One region of the Klebsiella planticola genome, then DNA from elsewhere that is predicted to be linked to it. Evidence: predicted binding sites of a transcription regulator. Region 1 holds the regulator's gene; the other holds the start of a gene.
The links. The regulator LexA, encoded in region 1, represses DNA repair genes until DNA is damaged. The targets are predictions, from matches to a motif close to TNCTGTATGTACATACAGNA.
Positions count from the first base shown of each region.

Region 2: the regulator LexA is predicted to act here: its motif matches at 6,804-6,823, upstream of rmuC (DNA recombination protein RmuC).

Region 1 is NZ_CP026047.1:2,057,572-2,067,675, forward strand. It holds gene MC50_RS09960 (maltoporin) at 1-1,063, shown strand, start outside; gene malM (maltose operon protein MalM) at 1,173-2,123, shown strand; gene ubiC (chorismate lyase) at 2,313-2,810, shown strand; gene ubiA (4-hydroxybenzoate octaprenyltransferase) at 2,823-3,692, shown strand; gene plsB (glycerol-3-phosphate 1-O-acyltransferase PlsB) at 3,761-6,184, opposite strand; gene MC50_RS09985 (diacylglycerol kinase) at 6,314-6,682, shown strand; gene lexA (transcriptional repressor LexA) at 6,902-7,510, shown strand; gene dinF (MATE family efflux transporter DinF) at 7,579-8,895, shown strand; gene MC50_RS10005 (CsbD family protein) at 9,022-9,231, shown strand; gene zur (zinc uptake transcriptional repressor Zur) at 9,323-9,838, opposite strand; gene MC50_RS10015 (cupin domain-containing protein) at 9,953-10,104, shown strand, end outside.
Region 2 is NZ_CP026047.1:1,950,376-1,960,479, forward strand. It holds gene MC50_RS09440 (carboxylate/amino acid/amine transporter) at 1-708, shown strand, start outside; gene metR (HTH-type transcriptional regulator MetR) at 596-1,549, opposite strand; gene metE (5-methyltetrahydropteroyltriglutamate--homocysteine S-methyltransferase) at 1,783-4,044, shown strand; gene MC50_RS09455 (transporter substrate-binding domain-containing protein) at 4,193-4,882, shown strand; gene MC50_RS09460 (dienelactone hydrolase family protein) at 4,887-5,699, opposite strand; gene udp (uridine phosphorylase) at 5,966-6,727, shown strand; gene rmuC (DNA recombination protein RmuC) at 6,867-8,315, shown strand; gene ubiE (bifunctional demethylmenaquinone methyltransferase/2-methoxy-6-polyprenyl-1,4-benzoquinol methylase UbiE) at 8,382-9,137, shown strand; gene ubiJ (ubiquinone biosynthesis protein UbiJ) at 9,151-9,756, shown strand; gene ubiB (ubiquinone biosynthesis regulatory protein kinase UbiB) at 9,753-10,104, shown strand, end outside.

The sequences.
Region 1 (10,104 bases):
CTACTTCGATACTAACGTTGCCTACTCCGTATCGCAGCAAAATGACTGGGAATCCACCAGCCCGGCATTCCGTGAAGCCAACGTGCAGGGTAAAAACCTGATCGACTGGCTGCCAGGATCCACCATCTGGGCCGGTAAGCGCTTCTACCAGCGTCATGACGTCCATATGATCGACTTCTACTACTGGGATATCTCCGGTCCTGGTGCGGGTCTTGAAAACATCGATGTTGGCTTCGGTAAACTCTCTCTGGCTGCGACCCGTTCTTCTGAATCTGGCGGCTCTGCGACCTTCGCCGATCGTGATGCGCTGGGTAACCGCGTATATGACAACATCGTTCCGAACGACGTCTTCGACGTGCGTTTAGCACAGATGGAAATCAACCCGGGCGGTACTCTGGAACTGGGTGTTGACTACGGTCATACCAACGTTCCGGATAATTACTACCTGCAGCCAGACGCGTCTAAAGATGGCTGGATGTTCACCGCTGAACACACCCAGAGCATCCTGAAAGGCTACAACAAGTTTGTTCTGCAGTACGCCACCGACGCGATGACCTCTAACGGTAAAGGCGTTCCGCAGGGCGGCAGCATCAACAACGACGGTTCCATGTGGCGCGTGCTTGACCACGGTGCAGTCTCTCTGGCTGACGATTGGGACATGATGTACGTGGCGATGTACCAGGATATCAACCTGGACAACAACAACGGCACCAAATGGTGGACCGTCGGCGTACGTCCTATGTACAAATGGACGCCGATCATGAGCACCCTGCTGGAAGTCGGCTACGACAACGTGAAGTCGCAGAAAACTGGCGACAGCAACAACCAGTACAAAATTACCCTGGCGCAACAGTGGCAGGCGGGCGACAGCATCTGGTCCCGTCCGGCAATTCGTCTGTTCGCAACCTACGCCAAGTGGGATGAGAAATGGGGCTACGCGAACGGTGATTCCGGTGCGGGCTACACCTCCGGCGTTGCGTACAACGACACTTCTGCGAAGACCTTCAGCCGTGGCGATAGCGACGAGTGGACCTTCGGTGCCCAGATGGAAATCTGGTGGTAATCCAACCTGACGTGTGATGACCAAAAAAGAGGGGCGCAAGCCCCTCTATCTTCGGCTCAGCGGGCTATTGCCTGGCTACCGCTTGGCCATCGGAATTGAGGTGATAACAATGAAAATGAAGAAAAGTCTCGTTGCCCTCTGCCTGTCCGCCGGCCTGCTGGCCAGCGTACCCGCAGTCAGTTTTGCCGATGTGAATTTCGTGCCGCAGAATACTTCTGCCGCACCGACCATTCCTGCTTCCGCGTTACAACAGCTAACCTGGACGCCGGTCGACCAATCGAAAACGCAAACCACAAAGTTAGCGACGGCTGGCCAGTCGCTGAATATCCCCGGCATCGTCGGCCCCGTGGCGGCCTACAGCGTCCCGGCAAATATCGGTGAGCTGACCCTGACCCTGACCAGTGAAGTGAATAAGCAAACCAGCGTTTATGCGCCAAATGTGCTGATTCTTGACCAGAATATGACGCCATCGGCGTTTTTCCCAAGCAGCTACTTCACCTATCTGGAGCCGGGCGTGATGAGCTCGGATCGCCTGGAAGGGGTGATGCGCCTGACTCCGGCTTTAGGTCAGCAAAAAATCTATGTGCTGGTCTTTACTACCCCGCAGGATTTGCAGCAGACCACCAAATTAATCGATCCGGCGAAGGCCTACGCCAAAGGCACAGGTAATGCGGTGCCGGATATTCCGGACCCGATTGCCAAACATACCACCGAAGGTACCCTGGGTCTGAAGGTGAAAACTTCTTCCGGCTCCAGCGTGCTGGTTGGGCCGCTGTTTGGCTCCTCCGGCCCGGGCCCAGTGACCGTCGGTAATACCGCGGCTCCGGTCTACAACGCGCCAGCCGCCGCGCCGGCCGTTGCTCCAGCTGCGGCGCCAGCGCCGGCTGCGAAGAGCGAACCGATGCTTGACGATACGGAAACTTACTTTAACAACGGCATCAAGCAGGCGGTTGCGAAAGGTGATATCGATAAAGCCCTTAAACTGATGAACGAAGCTGAGCGCCTCGGCTCGAAATCTGCTCGTTCCACCTTTATCAGCAGTGTAAAAGGCAAGGGGTGATCGTCTCCCCACAATGCTGATGTTTAGGCACAGCCTTTAGGTGCGTCCGCCTGGACGCACCTTTTTTTATCGCGTGGCGGCTGCTGTTGCATGGCTGTTACGCCGATGATCGTATCTTGACGCTTTGCCCGCCCTGACTGGCTTATTCTGCGATACAATGCTGCTACGTTATGTAACGGAGAATCAGGCATGTCACATCCTGCGCTTACGCAACTGCGTGCGCTGCGCTATTTTGCCGCGATACCCCCGCTGGAACCGCACCTGCGCGACTGGCTGTTGCTGGAAGACTCAATGACTCAACGCTTTGAGCAACAAGGGAAAAAGGTCAGTGTTAATCGAGTCAACGAGGGTTTCGTCGGCCGGGAAGCGCTGGTGGGTGAAGAGGCGTTGCTGCCGGATGAAGCGCGTTACTGGCTGCGGGAAATCATACTTTGCGCCAATGGTGAACCCTGGCTCGCTGGCCGAACGGTCGTGCCTGAGTCGACGCTGTGCGGCCCGGAACTGGCCCTGCAGCAGTTGGGGCAGACGCCGCTGGGGCGTTATTTGTTCACGTCATCGACATTAACCCGCGATTTTATTGAAATTGGGCGCACAGCAGAGCTGTGGGGGCGTCGTTCTCGCCTGCGGCTGAGCGGTAAACCGCTGCTGCTGACAGAACTTTTTCTGCCTGCGTCGCCGCTGTATTAAGAGGAAAAGAAAATGGAGAGGAGTCTGGCGCAGAATAAGCTGTTGGCGTTTCATCGCCTGATGCGTACTGACAAACCCATTGGCGCGCTGCTGTTGCTGTGGCCGACGCTGTGGGCACTGTGGGTGGCGACGCCGGGGATTCCGCCGCTGTGGATTCTGGCCGTTTTTGTCGCCGGCGTCTGGCTGATGCGCGCCGCCGGTTGCGTGGTGAATGATTACGCCGACCGAAAGTTTGACGGCCATGTTAAACGCACCGCCCGCCGCCCGCTGCCCAGCGGCGATGTCTCGGAGAAAGAGGCCCGGATTCTGTTTGCCGTGCTGGTTGTGCTTTCGTTCCTGCTGGTGCTGACCTTAAACACCATGACCATCCTGCTGTCGGTGGCGGCGCTGGCGCTGGCGTGGGTGTATCCGTTTATGAAACGCTATACCCACTTGCCGCAGGTGGTGCTGGGCGCGGCGTTCGGCTGGTCGATTCCGATGGCCTTCTCGGCGGTGAGCGAAGCGTTGCCGTTAAGCTGCTGGCTGATGTTCCTCGCCAATATTTTGTGGGCGGTGGCTTACGATACCCAGTACGCGATGGTCGACAGGGACGATGACGTCAAAATCGGGATTAAATCAACGGCGATCTTGTTCGGCGAACATGACCGTACCATTATCGGTATATTGCAGATTGGGGTGCTGGTACTGCTGGCCGCCATCGGCTGGCTGAACGGGCTGCACTGGGAATATTACTGGTCGCTGTTTATCGCCGCAGGGCTGTTTTTCTGGCAGCAGAAGCTGATTTTCCGTCGCGAACGGGACGACTGCTTTAAAGCGTTTTTAAATAATAACTACGTCGGACTGGTGGTGTTTCTCGGTCTGGCGATGAGCTATCTGCAGTAGTCTCTTCCTTTCCCCCGGCATGCGGCGCAAACGCCATAGCCGGGGGAGAGGAAAGCCTGTCTCAGTCGTTACGCTTCATCCTGCGTGACGCTTTCAATCGTCAAGCGCACATCCGACGTAATCAGATCGGCCAGCATCTGGTAGACCTTCAGCGTCTCTGCCGGCTCAGCATCGCCGGTGTCGCTGATATAGCCCTCATCGCGCAGCGTCAGCACTAACGTACTGAATACCGCTTTATCGAAGAACTCCGGCGCGTTGATACCGTGCAGCACCGACAGACGCTGCGCCACCGTGCGGCTCTCTTTCTCCAGAGAACTGCGGTTGATGGACGGGTTCGCGCTCAGCAGCCAGAAGGTAATGGCGTAGCGCTGGAGCGTCTCGCGCGCGCCTGCGGCCAGCAGCTGCAAGGAACGGGAGTGGGACGGATTGATGCTGATTGCCTCATCGCTCAGGACAATCAGCCCCTGACGCTGCATTTCCGCCGCCAGGGCATCGATGACGCCAGCCAGCTCTGCTTTTTCCCAGCGCAGGAATAGCTCGGCCTTCAGCAGCGGATAGAACATCTCAACGTGACGCAGCACTTCCGCGCGGGTGATACGACGATGCTGGGTAATGATCGCCGCCAGCAGCGACGGCAGCATCAGCATATGGGCGATGTTGTTGCGGTAGTAGGTCATCAGCACCGCCTGCTCGCGCGGCAGAATGATGATATCGCCGATGGTATCTTTCTCGACCTCGAACTTATTCATCTTCAGCGCGTGGTCAATCAGCTCGCTGGCGGAGGCCGTCGGCGTGGTCGCATCCGGGGAGTACGGTACGTTGCGCAGCAGATCGAGGTAGCACTCCAGCTGTTGCGTCAGCTGTTCGCGGGTCAACGAGCGCTGACGAGAGGCCAGCAGCGCGGTGCAGCACAGGTTCATGGCGTTGGCCGCGCCGGCGTTGTTGATGCGCACCATCAGGTCGGAAGCAATATTGTTGACCGTCGGCGTCAGCCACGATGGGCGAACCGCTTCGATCGGATCGATAGACTCACGCCATTCCGGAACATGCTGGTTCAGGTAAGTCATCAGCGGCAGAGGTTCGCCAAAGTTAACATAGCCCTGACCGAGGTTACGCAGCTTGCTCAGGCCGCGCAGCATCTGCGGCAGACTCTCTTTTTCTTTCGTCGCACCGCGCAGCTCTTTGGCGTAGGTGCCCACTTCCATCACGTGCTCGTAACCGATGTAGATAGGCACCAGCGTGATCGGTCGGGTCCCGCCGCGCAGCATGGCCTGGATGGTCATCGACAGGGTACCGGTTTTCGGATCCAGCAGACGGCCGGTACGCGAGCGGCCCCCTTCAACGAAGTACTCCACGGAGTAACCCCGGCTGAACAACTCGCCGAGATATTCGCGGAACACCGTTGAATAGAGCTTATTGCCCTTAAAGGTACGACGAATAAAGAATGCGCCACCGCGGCGGAAAATGGGGCCTGCTGGCCAGAAGTTCAGGTTGATACCGGCGGCAATATGCGGCGGCACCAGCCCCTGGTGATACAGCACGTAGGAGAGCAGCAGGTAGTCCATATGGCTACGATGGCACGGTACGTAGACAATCTCGTGCCCTTCATGGGCCAACTGACGTACGCGCTCGGCGTTGTGGACGTTGATCCCCTGATAGAGACGGTTCCAGGTAAAACCGAGAACGCGGTCGGTCAGGCGAATCATCTCATAAGAGAAGTTCGCGGCGATCTCTTCCATCAGCGCGATGGCGTTTTGCTGCGCCTTCTCATGGGAGATTTTCTTGCTGCGCGCTTCATCTTCTACCGCGCGGGCGATGGCTTTGGATGCCAGCAGCTTATTGAACAGGTCCTGACGCGCCGGCAGACGTGGGCCGACGGCTGCCAGACGCTGGCGGGCGAAGTGCATACGCGCGACGCGGGCCAGCTTCTGGGCGATAATTTTATCGGTGCCGTGTTCGGTGGCCATTCTGCGCAGAGAAACCGGCGGCGAGAAACGGACAAAGCTGTCGCGTCCCAGCCACAGAACGGCGAAGAACTTCTGAATGCCATTCAGCATGCGCAGCGGCGGGTTAACTTCGCCTTTTTCGCGCCCAGGCGCACGCCCAAACATCACCGACACCGGCACCATTTGCACGTCCAGGTCAGGATGGTTGCGGTGCAGATCCAGGTAGTCGTGGAACAGCTTAATCGACTCTTCTTTCGGCGCGTAGTAGGTAAAGACGCGCGGGCCGCCGTGGATAAAGACGTAGCGCGGCAGCAGCGCGCCGTCGATTTCCAGCGGTTCAAGCGGATCGGGTAAATCGTGCTCCAGGCACTGAGCGCGCAGGGTCAGCAGGTCCGCCTTTGAATTATAAGGCAGGACGTACATGATAGGACGCGAGGTATCCAGCCCTAATTCCTGAGCAGGTTCTGCGGGAATAGACTTGCTTTTTACCAGCACCCGTAATGGTAAATTCAGTAATTTATAGTAAATTCGTTGCCAGCCGGACATAAACGATGTGAAGCCTCTGGTTAATCATGCAAATGCGCGGCAAGAATAACAGAAAGCGCGCAAAATTTCCGTTGCCACGCGGCAAACGCGTACACTCATTGACGTCATTTACATAAAAAGGTTCTTTTGATGGCCAATAATACCACTGGGTTAACCCGAATCATTAAAGCGGCAGGTTATTCCTGGAAAGGGTTCCGTGCGGCATGGATAAATGAGGCCGCATTTCGTCAAGAAGGCATCGCCGCCATTGTTGCTGTAGCGATCGCCTGCTGGCTGGACGTCGACGCCATCACGCGTGTGCTGCTGATAGGCTCGGTCCTGATAGTGATGATAGTCGAAATTCTTAATAGCGCGATTGAGGCGGTGGTGGACCGTATTGGCCCGGAACATCATGAGCTGTCCGGTCGGGCGAAAGATATGGGGTCTGCGGCGGTGCTGCTGGCCATTGCGATCGCGCTGATCACCTGGGCGCTCTTACTGTGGGCTCGCTATCACTGAGCGGCCACGTGGTGAGATATTCCGCTTTGCGATGTCTTCCCGGCGATCGGGCGAACCCGATGAGCTTTTGCCCGGCCGGCGACAATCACCCCTGGCGCCATGGGCTATCGGGGACGCAAAATGGAAAGAATCTCCTGATTTTTGTGTGAAATTTGATTCCAAAATCACCGTTAGCTGTATATACTCACAGCATAACTGTATATACACCCAGGGGGCGGGATGAAAGCGTTAACGACCAGGCAGCAAGAGGTGTTTGATCTCATTCGGGATCACATCAGCCAGACGGGCATGCCGCCGACGCGTGCGGAAATTGCTCAGCGCTTGGGGTTCCGTTCCCCAAACGCGGCGGAAGAACACCTGAAAGCGCTGGCGCGTAAGGGCGCGATCGAGATTATCTCCGGCGCCTCCCGGGGGATTCGCCTGCTGACGGAAGAAGAACCAGGTCTACCGTTGATTGGACGCGTGGCGGCCGGTGAGCCGCTGCTGGCTCAGCAGCATATCGAAGGCCACTTCCAGGTCGATCCGGCGATGTTCAAGCCGAATGCCGACTTTTTGCTGCGGGTTAGCGGTATGTCAATGAAAGATATCGGTATTCTCGATGGCGATCTGCTGGCGGTCCATAAAACTCAGGATGTACGCAACGGCCAGGTTGTCGTGGCGCGTATTGACGAAGAGGTCACCGTTAAGCGTCTTAAAAAGCAGGGCAACATCGTCGAACTCCTGCCAGAAAACAGCGAATTTTCCCCTATCGTGGTGAATCTACGCGAGCAAAATTTCACTATTGAAGGGCTGGCCGTTGGCGTGATTCGTAACGGTGAGTGGCTGTAACACCTTCCCCACGCAGCATCGTCTGATGCATGATGCTGCGCTGTCTCCTCCCGGTCAGGCTCTTTCTCATGTTCTTTAACGCCGCTGATAAGGCCCTGTGGCGCCTGGCGCTACCCATGATTTTCTCCAATATCACCGTTCCGCTGCTGGGACTGGTGGATACCGCCGTGATTGGTCATCTCGACAGCCCGGTTTACCTCGGCGGTGTCGCGGTCGGCGCGACGGCCACCAGTTTTCTCTTTATGCTGCTGCTTTTCCTGCGGATGAGTACCACCGGACTGACGGCACAGGCCTTTGGCGCAAAAGATCCTCTCCGCCTGGCGCGGGCGCTGGTGCAGCCGCTGGGGCTGGCAACAGGTGCCGGCCTGCTGATTGTGCTTTTCCGAACCCCGCTTATCGATCTGGCGTTGCATATTGTTGGCGGCAATGAAGCGGTGCTGGAGCAGGCGCGGCGCTTTCTCGACATCCGCTGGCTGAGCGCGCCGGCATCGCTGGCAAACCTGGTGCTGCTCGGTTGGCTGTTGGGCGTACAGTATGCCCGGGCGCCGGTGATTTTGCTGATTGTCGGCAACCTGCTGAATATCGTGCTCGATCTGTGGCTGGTGATGGGCCTGCATCTGAACGTGCAGGGTGCCGCGCTGGCGACGGTCACCGCCGAATATGTCACCTTTATCATCGGGCTGCTGATGGCAAGACGCGTGCTGGCGCTACGCGGTGTGTCATTTGCCCTGCTCAAGCGCGCGTGGCGCGGAGATATGCGCCGCTTGCTGGCGCTCAATCGCGATATCATGCTGCGCTCTCTGCTGCTTCAGCTCTGCTTTGGTGCGGTGACCGTTTTCGGCGCTCGTCTTGGCGGCGAGATCGTTGCCGTCAACGCGCTCCTGATGACCATGTTGACCTTTACCGCCTATGCCCTGGATGGTTTTGCTTATGCCGTGGAAGCGCACTCCGGGCAGGCTTACGGCGCGCGTGACGGTAGCCAGCTGCTTGAGGTCTGGCGAGCGGCCTGCCGTCAGTCGGGAATGGTGGCGCTGGCCTTTGCGGCGACCTATGCCGTGGCGGGACAGCAGATTGTCGCCCTGTTGACCTCGCTGCCCTCGCTTCAGCTGCTTGCCGATCGCTACCTGATCTGGCAGATCGTGCTGCCGGTGATTGGCGTGTGGTGTTATTTGCTGGATGGCATGTTCATCGGCGCGACGCGCGGGGCTGAGATGCGCAACAGCATGGCGGTGGCGGCGGCGGGGTTTGCCCTGACGCTACTGACGCTACCGGTCCTCGGCAACCACGCGCTATGGCTGGCGCTGGCGGTTTTCCTCGCGCTGCGCGGTCTGTCGCTGGCGGTCATCTGGCGGCGACACTGGCGGCGTGGCACCTGGTTTTCGTAGTGATTTTTGATATGTAATTGGTTAAAGATTCCGAATAATAAATTCAACTCAGAATTCTTATCTATAGTTAATACTATGTCCGGCACACAGCGGGCTGTTAACTCACCGAACGATGAGGATTGAATTATGAACAAAGACGAAATCGGCGGTAACTGGAAACAGTTGAAAGGTAAAGCGAAAGAGAAATGGGGCAAGCTGACCGATGACGATATGACCGTCATTGAGGGTAAGCGTGACCAGCTGGTCGGTAAAATCCAGGAGCGTTATGGATACGCCAAAGATCAGGCGGAGAAAGAAGTGTCTGACTGGGAACGAAAAAACGATCACCGCTGGTAGCGGTGAGTGTTAACGAATTAACCCTTTGTTATTGCCTGCCTGATGGTACACGGAGGTACCGGCAACCTCGATTCCCGCTGCGGCGATAGCCTCAGCGGGCTTTCTTTTTAATCTGAATGGTATGGTCGTGATGGCAGTGTCCCGGGGTGCTACAGGCTTCGACCTCGACACAACCTGCGCACAGGCCGTGCGCCTCAATCACATTGTGGCGTAGCGCAAAACCCATTCTCGCCGCCAGCGTATGCATGATGTCTTCAACGCCTTCGGCACACTCTTCCGTGACCACGCCGCAGCGGTCGCAGATAAACATGGCTGAGCTATGGGTCGGCTGATCGAAAAGATGGCACAGTACGTAGCTGTTGGTCGATTCCACCTTGTGCACGAACCCCTGTTCCAGCAGAAACTCCAGCGCCCGGTAGACCGTCGGCGGTTTTGCCTGCGGCTCTTTCTCACGCAGCAGGTCGAGCAGATCATACGCGCTAATCGCCCCTTGCTGGAGGCTCATCAAACGCAACACTTCCAGGCGCTGCGGAGTCAGGCGCACGCCGCGCTGTGCGCAGAGCTTTTCAGCATGCGCTAACATTTCTTGCGAAGTGGTCTTATTCATGAGCATCCTCTGGTTGCGTGAGTCTGAAGTTGTTACTTTATCACGATCCAGGCAAAACGCCGAGAACCGGCGGCTTGTGCTATACCTGATGCATCTCATTTTCGGGAGAAAACGATGAAAAGACCTGATTGCATTCGACATTGGCGCGAACTGGAAGGTCCAGATGATGCCACTTATCCCAATAACCCGGAGCGTTTTTCCATCGGCGCGCCGCTGGCACGGGGGTTAAGGCTCAACCGGCTGGGTATTCATCATGAACGTTTGCC
Region 2 (10,104 bases), 110 kb from region 1:
GCGATGCAGCTTGGCATCATGTACCTGTTGGCATTCCGCGCCTATGTGTACCTGACGGTTTCTGAATTCCTGCTGTTTACCGTCTTTACGCCGCTGTATATCACGCTGATTTACGATCTGCTCAGCGGACGCAAGCTCCGCTGGGGATATCTGCTGAGCGCGGGGCTGGCGGTGCTGGGCGCAGCCATTATTCGCTATGACAAAGTGAGCGATCATTTCTGGACGGGACTGCTGCTGGTTCAGCTGTCGAACCTCAGTTTTGCTATCGGTATGGTGGGCTATAAGCGCCTGATGGAGCTGCGCCCGATGCCGCAGCACAACGCGTTTGCGTGGTTCTATATGGGGGCCTTCCTGGTGGCAGTGGCGGCCTGGTTTATGCTGGGTAATCCGCAGCGGCTGCCAACCACAACCCTACAGTGGGGCGTTCTGGTCTGGCTGGGCGTGGCGGCGTCGGGGCTGGGTTACTTTATGTGGAACTACGGGGCCACGCAGGTGGATGCCGGCACGCTGGGCATTATGAATAACGTGCATGTCCCCGCCGGGCTGCTGGTTAACCTTGCCATCTGGCAGGAACAGCCCCACTGGCCGAGCTTTATTACAGGAGCTCTGGTGATCCTGGCCTCACTGTGGGTCCATCGCCGTTGGGTCGCTCCGCACTCCGGACAAACGGCAAATGATCGCAAGCGTGGTTCCGCGCTGAGCGAATAAACGCCTCGGTGACCGGCTGGCGCTGCTCGCCGTCGCGTACCGCGGCGTACAGCCGGCTCCACAGTCCTTCGCCCAGGGTTTTGGTGACCACCAGACCCTGGCGTTCAAAACTTTCCACCACCCAGTGCGGCAGGGCGGCGATGCCCATCCGTGCGGCGACCATCTGGATTAACAGCAGGGTATTGTCGACGCTTTTGAGCTGCGGGCTGATACCGGCCGGCTGCAGGAAGTGGCGCCAGATATCCAGGCGACCGCGCTGAACCGGATAAATCAACAGCAGTTCCGAGGCCAGGTCTTCTGGCGCGATGCGCGTTTTCGCCGCCAGCGGATGCTCCGGCGCCAGCACCAGACGAACTTCAAAATCGAACATCGGCGAATAGTGCAGGCCGCTACGCGGCAGGATATCGGAGGTCATGACCAGGTCCAGCTCGCTTTGCTGCAGGGCTGGCTGCGGGTCAAAGGTCACGCCAGACTGAAAATCCACTTCGACGTGCGGCCAGCGGGCGCGGAAACTCTCCAGTGCCGGGGTCAACCACTGTATGCAGCTATGACACTCGATAGCGATGCGCAGACGGGTTTGCTGCGGCTCGTGGCAGTCCTGCAGCGCGCGGCTGATTTGCGGCAGCACCTGGTTTGCCAGCTGGAGCAGGATCTCCCCCTGCGGGGTGAAACGCAGAGGCTGACTTTTACGCACAAACAGACGGAAGCCAAGGCGTTGTTCCAGATCGCTGAACTGGTGAGACAGAGCGGACTGGGTTTGATGCAGAGCCGCCGCAGCGCCTGCCAGCGACCCGCTGTTCCGCAACGCCTGTAGCGTTTTCAGGTGTTTAATTTCGATCATGAAAGTCCTTCACTTCGGCATGAATAATTTGCGCTTGAGGAATATACAGTACCTGTCAATTATGGATGTGTAAACATCTGGATGGCTAAATCCTGTGTCTTTCGAATTTATGGCGCGTTGGCTGCGCTTGCTCACCCCGGTCACTTACATGAGTAAGCACCCGGGGATGATCAAGCTTGCCGCCTTCCCTGAATCCGAAATCCTTCGGATTAAAAAATTATGAGGTCTTAAAAATGACAATTATTAATCACACCCTCGGTTTCCCTCGCGTTGGCCTACGTCGCGAGCTGAAAAAAGCGCAAGAGAGCTACTGGGCGGGTCACTCGACCCGCGAAGAACTGCTGACGGTGGGCCGCGAGCTGCGTGCCCGCCACTGGGAGCAGCAGAAGCAGGCGGGCGTTGACCTGCTGCCGGTGGGTGATTTCGCCTGGTACGACCATGTTCTGACCACCAGCCTGCTACTGGGTAACGTGCCGGCTCGTCATCAGAACAAAGATGGCTCGGTTGATATCGATACCTTGTTCCGCATTGGTCGCGGCCGTGCGCCGTCCGGCGAACCGGCGGCAGCGGCAGAAATGACCAAATGGTTTAACACCAACTACCACTACATGGTGCCGGAGTTTGTAAAAGGGCAGCAGTTCAAACTGACCTGGACCCAGCTGCTGGATGAAGTGGATGAAGCGCTGGCGCTCGGCCATAAGGTTAAACCGGTCCTGCTGGGGCCGGTCACTTATCTGTGGTTGGGCAAAGTCAAAGGCCAACAGTTTGACCGTTTGAGCCTGCTGAACGATATCCTGCCGGTTTACCAGCAGGTGCTGGCAGAGCTGGCAAAACGCGGCATCGAGTGGGTGCAGATTGACGAGCCGGCGCTGGTACTGGAGCTGCCGCAGGCGTGGCTGGATGCATTCAAACCGGCATATGATGCGCTCGCGGGCCAGCTTAAGCTGCTGCTGACCACCTACTTTGAAGGCATCGCCGCGAACCTCGACACCATCACCGCGCTGCCGGTGCAGGGCCTGCACGTTGACCTGGTGCACGGTAAAGATGATGTGGCTGCTCTGCATCAGCGTCTGCCGTCCGACTGGCTGCTCTCTGCGGGCCTGATCAACGGGCGCAACGTCTGGCGCGCCGATCTGACCGAGAAATATGCGCAAATTAAAGACCTCGTCGGCCAGCGTGCGCTGTGGATCGCTTCTTCCTGCTCCCTGCTGCACAGCCCGATCGATCTGAGCGTGGAAACCCGTCTCGACGCGGAAGTGAAAAGCTGGTTCGCCTTCGCCCTGCAAAAATGTGAAGAGCTGGCGCTGCTGCGCGATGCGCTGAACAGCGGCGAGACCGCAAAACTGGCTGAATGGAGCGCACCGATTCAGGCTCGCCGTCACTCGTCCCGCGTACATAATGCGGCGGTGGAAAAACGTCTGGCGGCCATTACCGCTCAGGACAGCCAGCGCAACAGCCCATACGCTGAGCGTGCCAGGGCACAGCGTACGCGCTTCAATCTACCGGCGTGGCCGACCACGACCATCGGCTCTTTCCCACAGACTACCGAGATCCGTGGCCTGCGTCTGGACTTCAAAAAAGGCAATCTCGATGCGAACCACTATCGCACCGGTATTGCGGAGCACATCAAGCAGGCGATTGTTGAGCAGGAACGTTTAGGATTAGATGTTCTGGTTCACGGCGAAGCCGAGCGTAACGACATGGTGGAGTACTTCGGCGAGCACCTCGATGGCTTCATCTTCACGCAGAACGGCTGGGTCCAGAGCTACGGCTCCCGCTGCGTGAAACCGCCGGTGGTGATCGGTGACGTCAGCCGTCCGGAGGCGATCACCGTTGAGTGGGCGAAATTCGCTCAGTCGCTGACCGACAAACCGGTGAAAGGTATGCTCACCGGCCCGGTGACCATTCTGTGCTGGTCCTTCCCGCGTGAAGATGTCAGCCGTGAAACCATCGCTAAGCAGATTGCGCTGGCGCTGCGTGACGAAGTGGCGGATCTGGAGGCGGCCGGTATCGGTATTATCCAGATTGATGAGCCGGCGCTGCGTGAAGGCCTGCCGCTTAAGCGTAGCGACTGGGATGCTTACCTGCAGTGGGGCGTAGAAGCCTTCCGAATCAATGCCGCGGTGGCGCGGGATGATACCCAGATCCACACCCATATGTGTTACTGCGAGTTCAACGACATCATGGATTCCATTGCCGCACTGGATGCGGACGTGATCACCATTGAAACCTCGCGTTCTGACATGGAGCTGCTGGAGTCGTTTGAAGAGTTCGAATACCCGAACGAAATCGGACCGGGCGTATATGACATCCACTCGCCGAACGTGCCGAGCGTGGAATGGATTGAAGCGCTGCTGGCGAAAGCGGCGCAGCGTATCCCGGCAGAGCGTCTGTGGGTCAACCCGGACTGTGGCCTGAAAACCCGCGGCTGGCCGGAAACCCGCGCTGCGCTGGCCAACATGGTGAAAGCCGCGCAGAATCTGCGCCAGGCCTAATTCCGTTACCCCCCATCCCGGAGGAGGCCCAGACCTCCTCCTCTTTTTTCTTCCGTGCTGGCCCATGCGCCGTGCAACCTGCGGAGTTCTCGCGGCTGGGCTACGCTTAGCTGCACAGGGCACGTACAGACATTTCCGGGGGAGAATGATGACCAGACTTGACGATCCGCAGCGGTCTTTATGTTTTGCTATTAATCTGGGGAACCCGGTTCTTGCCACGTTATTGCCGGATAATACCCCGGGTGGCATCACCGCCGAGTTAGCCAAAAAACTGGCCGCTGAATACGGTTGCGAGGCGCGATTTGTGACCTGGCCGACGGCCGGAAAAGTGGTTGATGCGGCTTTGCTGAACCAGTGGGATATTGCTTTCCTGGCGATTGATCCCGCTCGCGAAGACAAACTGTGCTTCACCCCGCCCTATGTCACGATTGAAAGTTCAGCGCTGGTCAGAAACGACAGCGATATTCACTCCGTACAAGAGATGGATCGCCCGGGAGTGACGATTAACGTCGGGAAAGGGGCGGCCTATGAGCTGTATCTGATTCGCACGTTACAGCATGCCACGATGCGTCAATACGCCACCTCCCAGGAGGCGATCCGCGCTTTTATCGCCGGGGAAGGGGAGATGGTTGCCGGGATCCGTCAACCGCTTGCCAGCGTGGCGCGGGAATATCCCCAGTTTCGCCTGCTGCCTGATAGCTTTAGTCAGATACAGCAAGCGATTTGCGTTCCACGAAACCGGCTACAACACTATGAATTTGTCTGTGGTTGCCTGGCGGCATGGAAGAATGACGGCACGATCGCCGATATGATTAACCGTCATATCGGCAACCGCTAGCGGCTTACGCGCGCTTCCCGCCATACTGTGCAAACCACGCCAGCATGCGCTGCCAGCCGTCTTTGGCCGACTCTTCATGATAGCTGGCGCGATAATCGGCGTTAAAGGCGTGATCGGCTTCCGGGTAGACGATGATCTCTGCTTTGGCGTTGGCCGCGCGAAGCGCGTGGCGCATGGTTTCCACCGTATCCTGCGGAATGCTGGCGTCTTTGCCGCCATACAACCCCAGCACCGGCGCGTTGAGATCAACGGCGATATCCACCGGATATTTCGCTGAGTTGAGGGTTTTCTGCCCGACCAGCTTCCCGTACCAGGCGACGGCGGCTTTCAACTGCGGGTTGTGGGCGGCATAAAGCCAGGTAATGCGTCCCCCCCAGCAGAAGCCGGTGATCAGCAGACGATGAGCATCGCCTCCGTGACGTGCGGCCCAGCTGGCGACATGGTCGAGGTCCGCCAGCACCTGTGCATCCGGCACTTTGCTGACCAGCTCCTGGAACAGGGTGGGGATATCGGTATAGTCATTCGGATCGCCCTGACGGAAGTAGAGCTCTGGTGCGATAGCCAGATACCCCTCCTGCGCCAGACGGCGGCAAATGTCGCGGATATGTTCATGGACGCCGAAAATTTCCTGAACAACGATAACGACCGGGAGCAGGCCATCGGCGTTCTTCGGACGAGCATGATAGGCCGGCATGTTCTCTCCCTGAGTGGGGATCGACGTTTCGCCTGTGGTGATGCTCTCCTCCGAGGTATGAACGGCGGTAGAAGCGTGCGGCGTGGCTGCAGGCGCAAAGCCAGGTTGCTTGGTTGTGGTCATGGTATTCTCCGTACCCTTATTTATTAGCGCATCGATAACTATAGACGCTATCGACCGGACGTTAACAAAGCACAGTGCCTGAAACAGGCTATCTTTTGTTCAGGCACGATGAATATAACTTGTTAATGTGATGTTTATCACTTTTTGATGGAAAATCATTGCAATGTTTTTTGTTCATGGTGATTTTTGTCACAAAATTTAGCGGGTAGCTTCTGTAAAGTACCGTTTTGCTTCTGCTGATAATTCGACCCACAGAGGAGTTTTTTATGTCTAAGTCTGATGTTTTTCATCTCGGCCTCACCAAAAACGATTTACAAGGGGCTACGCTGGCTATCGTCCCTGGCGATCCGGAGCGTGTGGAAAAGATCGCCGCGCTGATGGATAAGCCGGTCAAGCTGGCATCTCACCGCGAATTTACCTCCTGGCGTGCCGAACTGGATGGCAAGTCGGTCATTGTCTGCTCTACCGGTATCGGCGGCCCGTCAACGTCGATTGCCGTTGAAGAACTGGCGCAGCTGGGGATTCGTACCTTCCTGCGTATCGGCACCACCGGGGCTATCCAGCCACACATTAACGTCGGCGACGTGCTGGTCACCACCGCATCGGTACGTCTCGATGGCGCGAGTCTGCACTTTGCGCCGATGGAATACCCGGCCGTGGCTGACTTTGCCTGTACCACTGCGCTGGTTGAAGCGGCAAAATCGATCGGTGCGACCACCCATATCGGCGTTACCGCATCATCTGACACCTTCTACCCGGGCCAGGAGCGCTACGACACCTTCTCCGGTCGCGTGGTCAGCCGTTTTAAAGGTTCTATGGAAGAGTGGCAGTCCATGGGGGTCATGAACTACGAGATGGAATCTGCGACCCTGCTGACCATGTGTGCCAGCCAGGGGCTGCGTGCCGGGATGGTCGCCGGGGTTATCGTCAACCGTACCCAGCAGGAAATTCCGAACGCGGAAACCATGAAGCAAACCGAAAGCCACGCGGTAAAAATCGTGGTGGAAGCGGCTCGCCGTCTGCTGTAATTCCTCGCCTCTCACCCCAGGGCCGGATCTTCCGGCCTTTCTTTTTTGCGCTGCGCCTCGCAGGAAATCTCTTTTAAACTGGACGTTTGTACAGCACAATTCTATTTTTGTGCCGTAAGTTGTTGCCGCAGGGGGCGTTGTGGATATCTCGATTGTGATAAGTGCCATCGTGGCGCTGGCCGTAGGGCTGGTCGCAGGGTGGCTGGCGACCAAAGCCAAAGCTGACCAAATTCGCGCCGACCTTATCGAGGATCGCCGTGAACTGGATATCGAGCTCAGCGCTGCGCGCCAGCAGCTGGTGCAAGAGGCCCACTGGCGCGATGAATGCGAGTTGCTGAATAACGAACTGCGCAGCCTGCGTGACATCAATAGCTCACTGGAGGCCGATCTCCGCGAAGTCACCACCCGCCTTGAATCTACCCGGATACACGCCGAGGATAAAATCCGCCAGATGGTGAACAGCGAACAGCGTCTGAGCGAGCAGTTTGAAAACCTGGCTAACCGCATTTTCGAACACAGCAACCGGCGCGTCGATGAACAGAACCGGCAGAGTTTACATGGCCTGCTAACGCCGCTGCGTGAACAGCTGGACGGTTTCCGCCGCCAGGTGCAGGACAGTTTTGGCCAGGAGGCGCGCGAGCGGCATACGTTGGCCCATGAGATCCGCAATCTGCAGCAGCTGAATGCGCAGATGGCGCAGGAGGCGCTGAACCTGACCCGGGCGTTGAAAGGGGATAACAAAACGCAGGGTAACTGGGGAGAGGTGGTGTTAACCCGCGTGCTGGAAGCTTCCGGGCTACGCGAAGGGTATGAATACCAGACCCAGGTCAGCATCGAAACAGAAGGGCGTTCGCGCATGCAGCCCGATGTGATCGTCCGCCTGCCGCAGGGGAAAGACGTGGTCATTGATGCCAAAATGACGCTGGTGGCCTACGAGCGCTATTTTAATGCCGAAGATGACTACACCCGCGAGGCGGCGCTGCAGGAGCATATCGCCTCGGTGCGGAACCATATTCGCCTGCTCGGGCGTAAAGATTATCAACAGCTGCCGGGCCTGCGCTCGCTCGACTATGTGCTGATGTTTATTCCCGTGGAGCCGGCTTTCCTGCTGGCTATCGACCGTCAGCCTGAACTTATCAGCGAAGCGCTGAAGAACAATATTATGCTGGTCAGCCCGACGACGCTGCTGGTGGCGCTGCGGACGATTGCCAATCTCTGGCGTTATGAACATCAAAGCCGCAATGCGCAGAAAATCGCTGAACGCGCAGGTCGTCTGTACGACAAAATGCGCCTGTTCGTTGATGATATGTCCGCCATCGGACAGAGCCTGGATAAAGCCCAGGATAACTATCGCCAGGCGATGAAAAAGCTCGCTTCCGGGCGCGGGAATCTGCTGGTGCAGGCAGAGGCGTTCCGCGGTCTTGGTGTTGAAGTGAAGCGCGGGATTAATCCTGATTTAGTCGATCAGGCAACGGCTCAGGATGACGAATATCGTTCTGAAGAAGACGAAAACGCGCTGGAAGATAACGAATTTATCGCCGATCGGGCCGATGAGGCGATGTCCGGTGAACCCTCTACGCCGCGTTGAACCGTATGGGAAATGCGCTGAATCTGTTACACTCGGCGAACATTTTCTTGATAAGCAGGCATTGAGATGGTTGAGGATTCACAAGAAACGACGCACTTTGGTTTTCAGACCGTAGCCAAAGAGCAGAAGGCGGACATGGTGGCACATGTATTCCATTCTGTGGCCGCAAAATATGATGTTATGAATGATCTGATGTCGTTCGGTATTCATCGTTTGTGGAAGCGTTTCACCATCGACTGCAGCGGCGTACGCCGCGGACAGACCGTTCTGGACCTGGCCGGCGGCACCGGCGACCTGACGGCGAAGTTCTCTCGCCTGGTGGGTGAAACGGGGCGCGTCATGCTGGCGGATATCAACGACTCCATGCTGAAAATGGGCCGCGAAAAGCTGCGCAACATCGGTATCGTCGGCAACGTTGAATACGTTCAGGCTAACGCGGAAGCCCTGCCGTTTGCCGACAATACGTTTGACTGCATCACCATTTCCTTCGGTCTGCGTAACGTCACCGATAAAGAAAAAGCGCTGCGTTCAATGTATCGCGTCCTGAAGCCGGGCGGTCGTCTGCTGGTACTCGAGTTTTCGAAACCGATTATTGAACCGCTCAGCAAAGCCTATGATGCCTACTCCTTCCACGTGCTGCCGCGCGTAGGGGAGCTGGTTGCCAAAGACGGTGAAAGCTATCGCTACCTGGCGGAATCTATTCGTATGCACCCGAATCAGGACACCCTGAAAGCCATGATGCAGGACGCCGGTTTCGAAAACGTCGACTACTACAACCTGACGGCTGGTATCGTTGCGTTGCACCGCGGTTATAAGTTCTGACAGGAGGGATCGCATGCCTTTCAAACCACTGGTTACCGCTGGCATTGAAACCGCCCTCAATACCTTTCTCTGGCGCGACAAAGCGTTAAAACCTGCTCGCCAGCGTCTGCTGGGGAAGGTGCTGCGCGTTGAGCTGAAGGAGCTGTCGACGCCAGTTGTGCTGGTCTTCAGCGAGCGTCAGGTGGATGTGCTGGGGGCCTGGGAAGGCGATGCCGACTGTACCGTCATTACCCGCCTCAGCGTGCTGCCACAGCTGCGCAACCGTCAACAGCTCACGGCGCTTATTCGCAGCGGTGACCTGGAAGTGCAGGGCGATCTGCAGGTGGTGCAGAACACGGTAGCGCTATGTGACCTGGCGGAATTCGATCCGGCTGAGCTGCTGGCGCCTTACACCGGCGATATCGTTGCGGAAGGGGTCAGTAAGGTCTTTCGCTCCGGAGCTCGCTTTCTGCTGCACGGCGTTCAGCGTCAGCAGCGCTATGTCGCTGAGGCGCTGACCGAAGAGTGGCGTATGGCGCCGGGGCCGCTGGAAATGGCCTGGTTTGGCGAAGAGACCGCGGCTGTGGAACGCGCGCTTTCCGCACTGGAAAAACGGCTGGAAACGCTGGAGGGCAAATGACGCCAGGAGAATTACGGCGCCTGTATCTTATTATCCGCACCTTTTTGAGCTATGGGCTTGATGAGCTCATTCCCAAAATGCGTATCACGCTGCCGCTGCGTATCGGGCGGCGGATGCTGTTCTGGATGCCGAATCGTCATAAAAACCAACCCCTCGGCGAACGTCTGCGCCTTGCGCTGCAGGAGCTGGGGCCGGTGTGGATCAAGTTCGGTCAGATGCTCTCTACCCGCCGCGATCTGTTCCCGCCGCAAATCGCCGATCAGCTCGCGCTGCTGCAGGATCGCGTAGCGCCCTTCGATGGTCGGCTGGCGAAACAGCAGATTGAACAGGCGATGGGCGGCCTTCCCG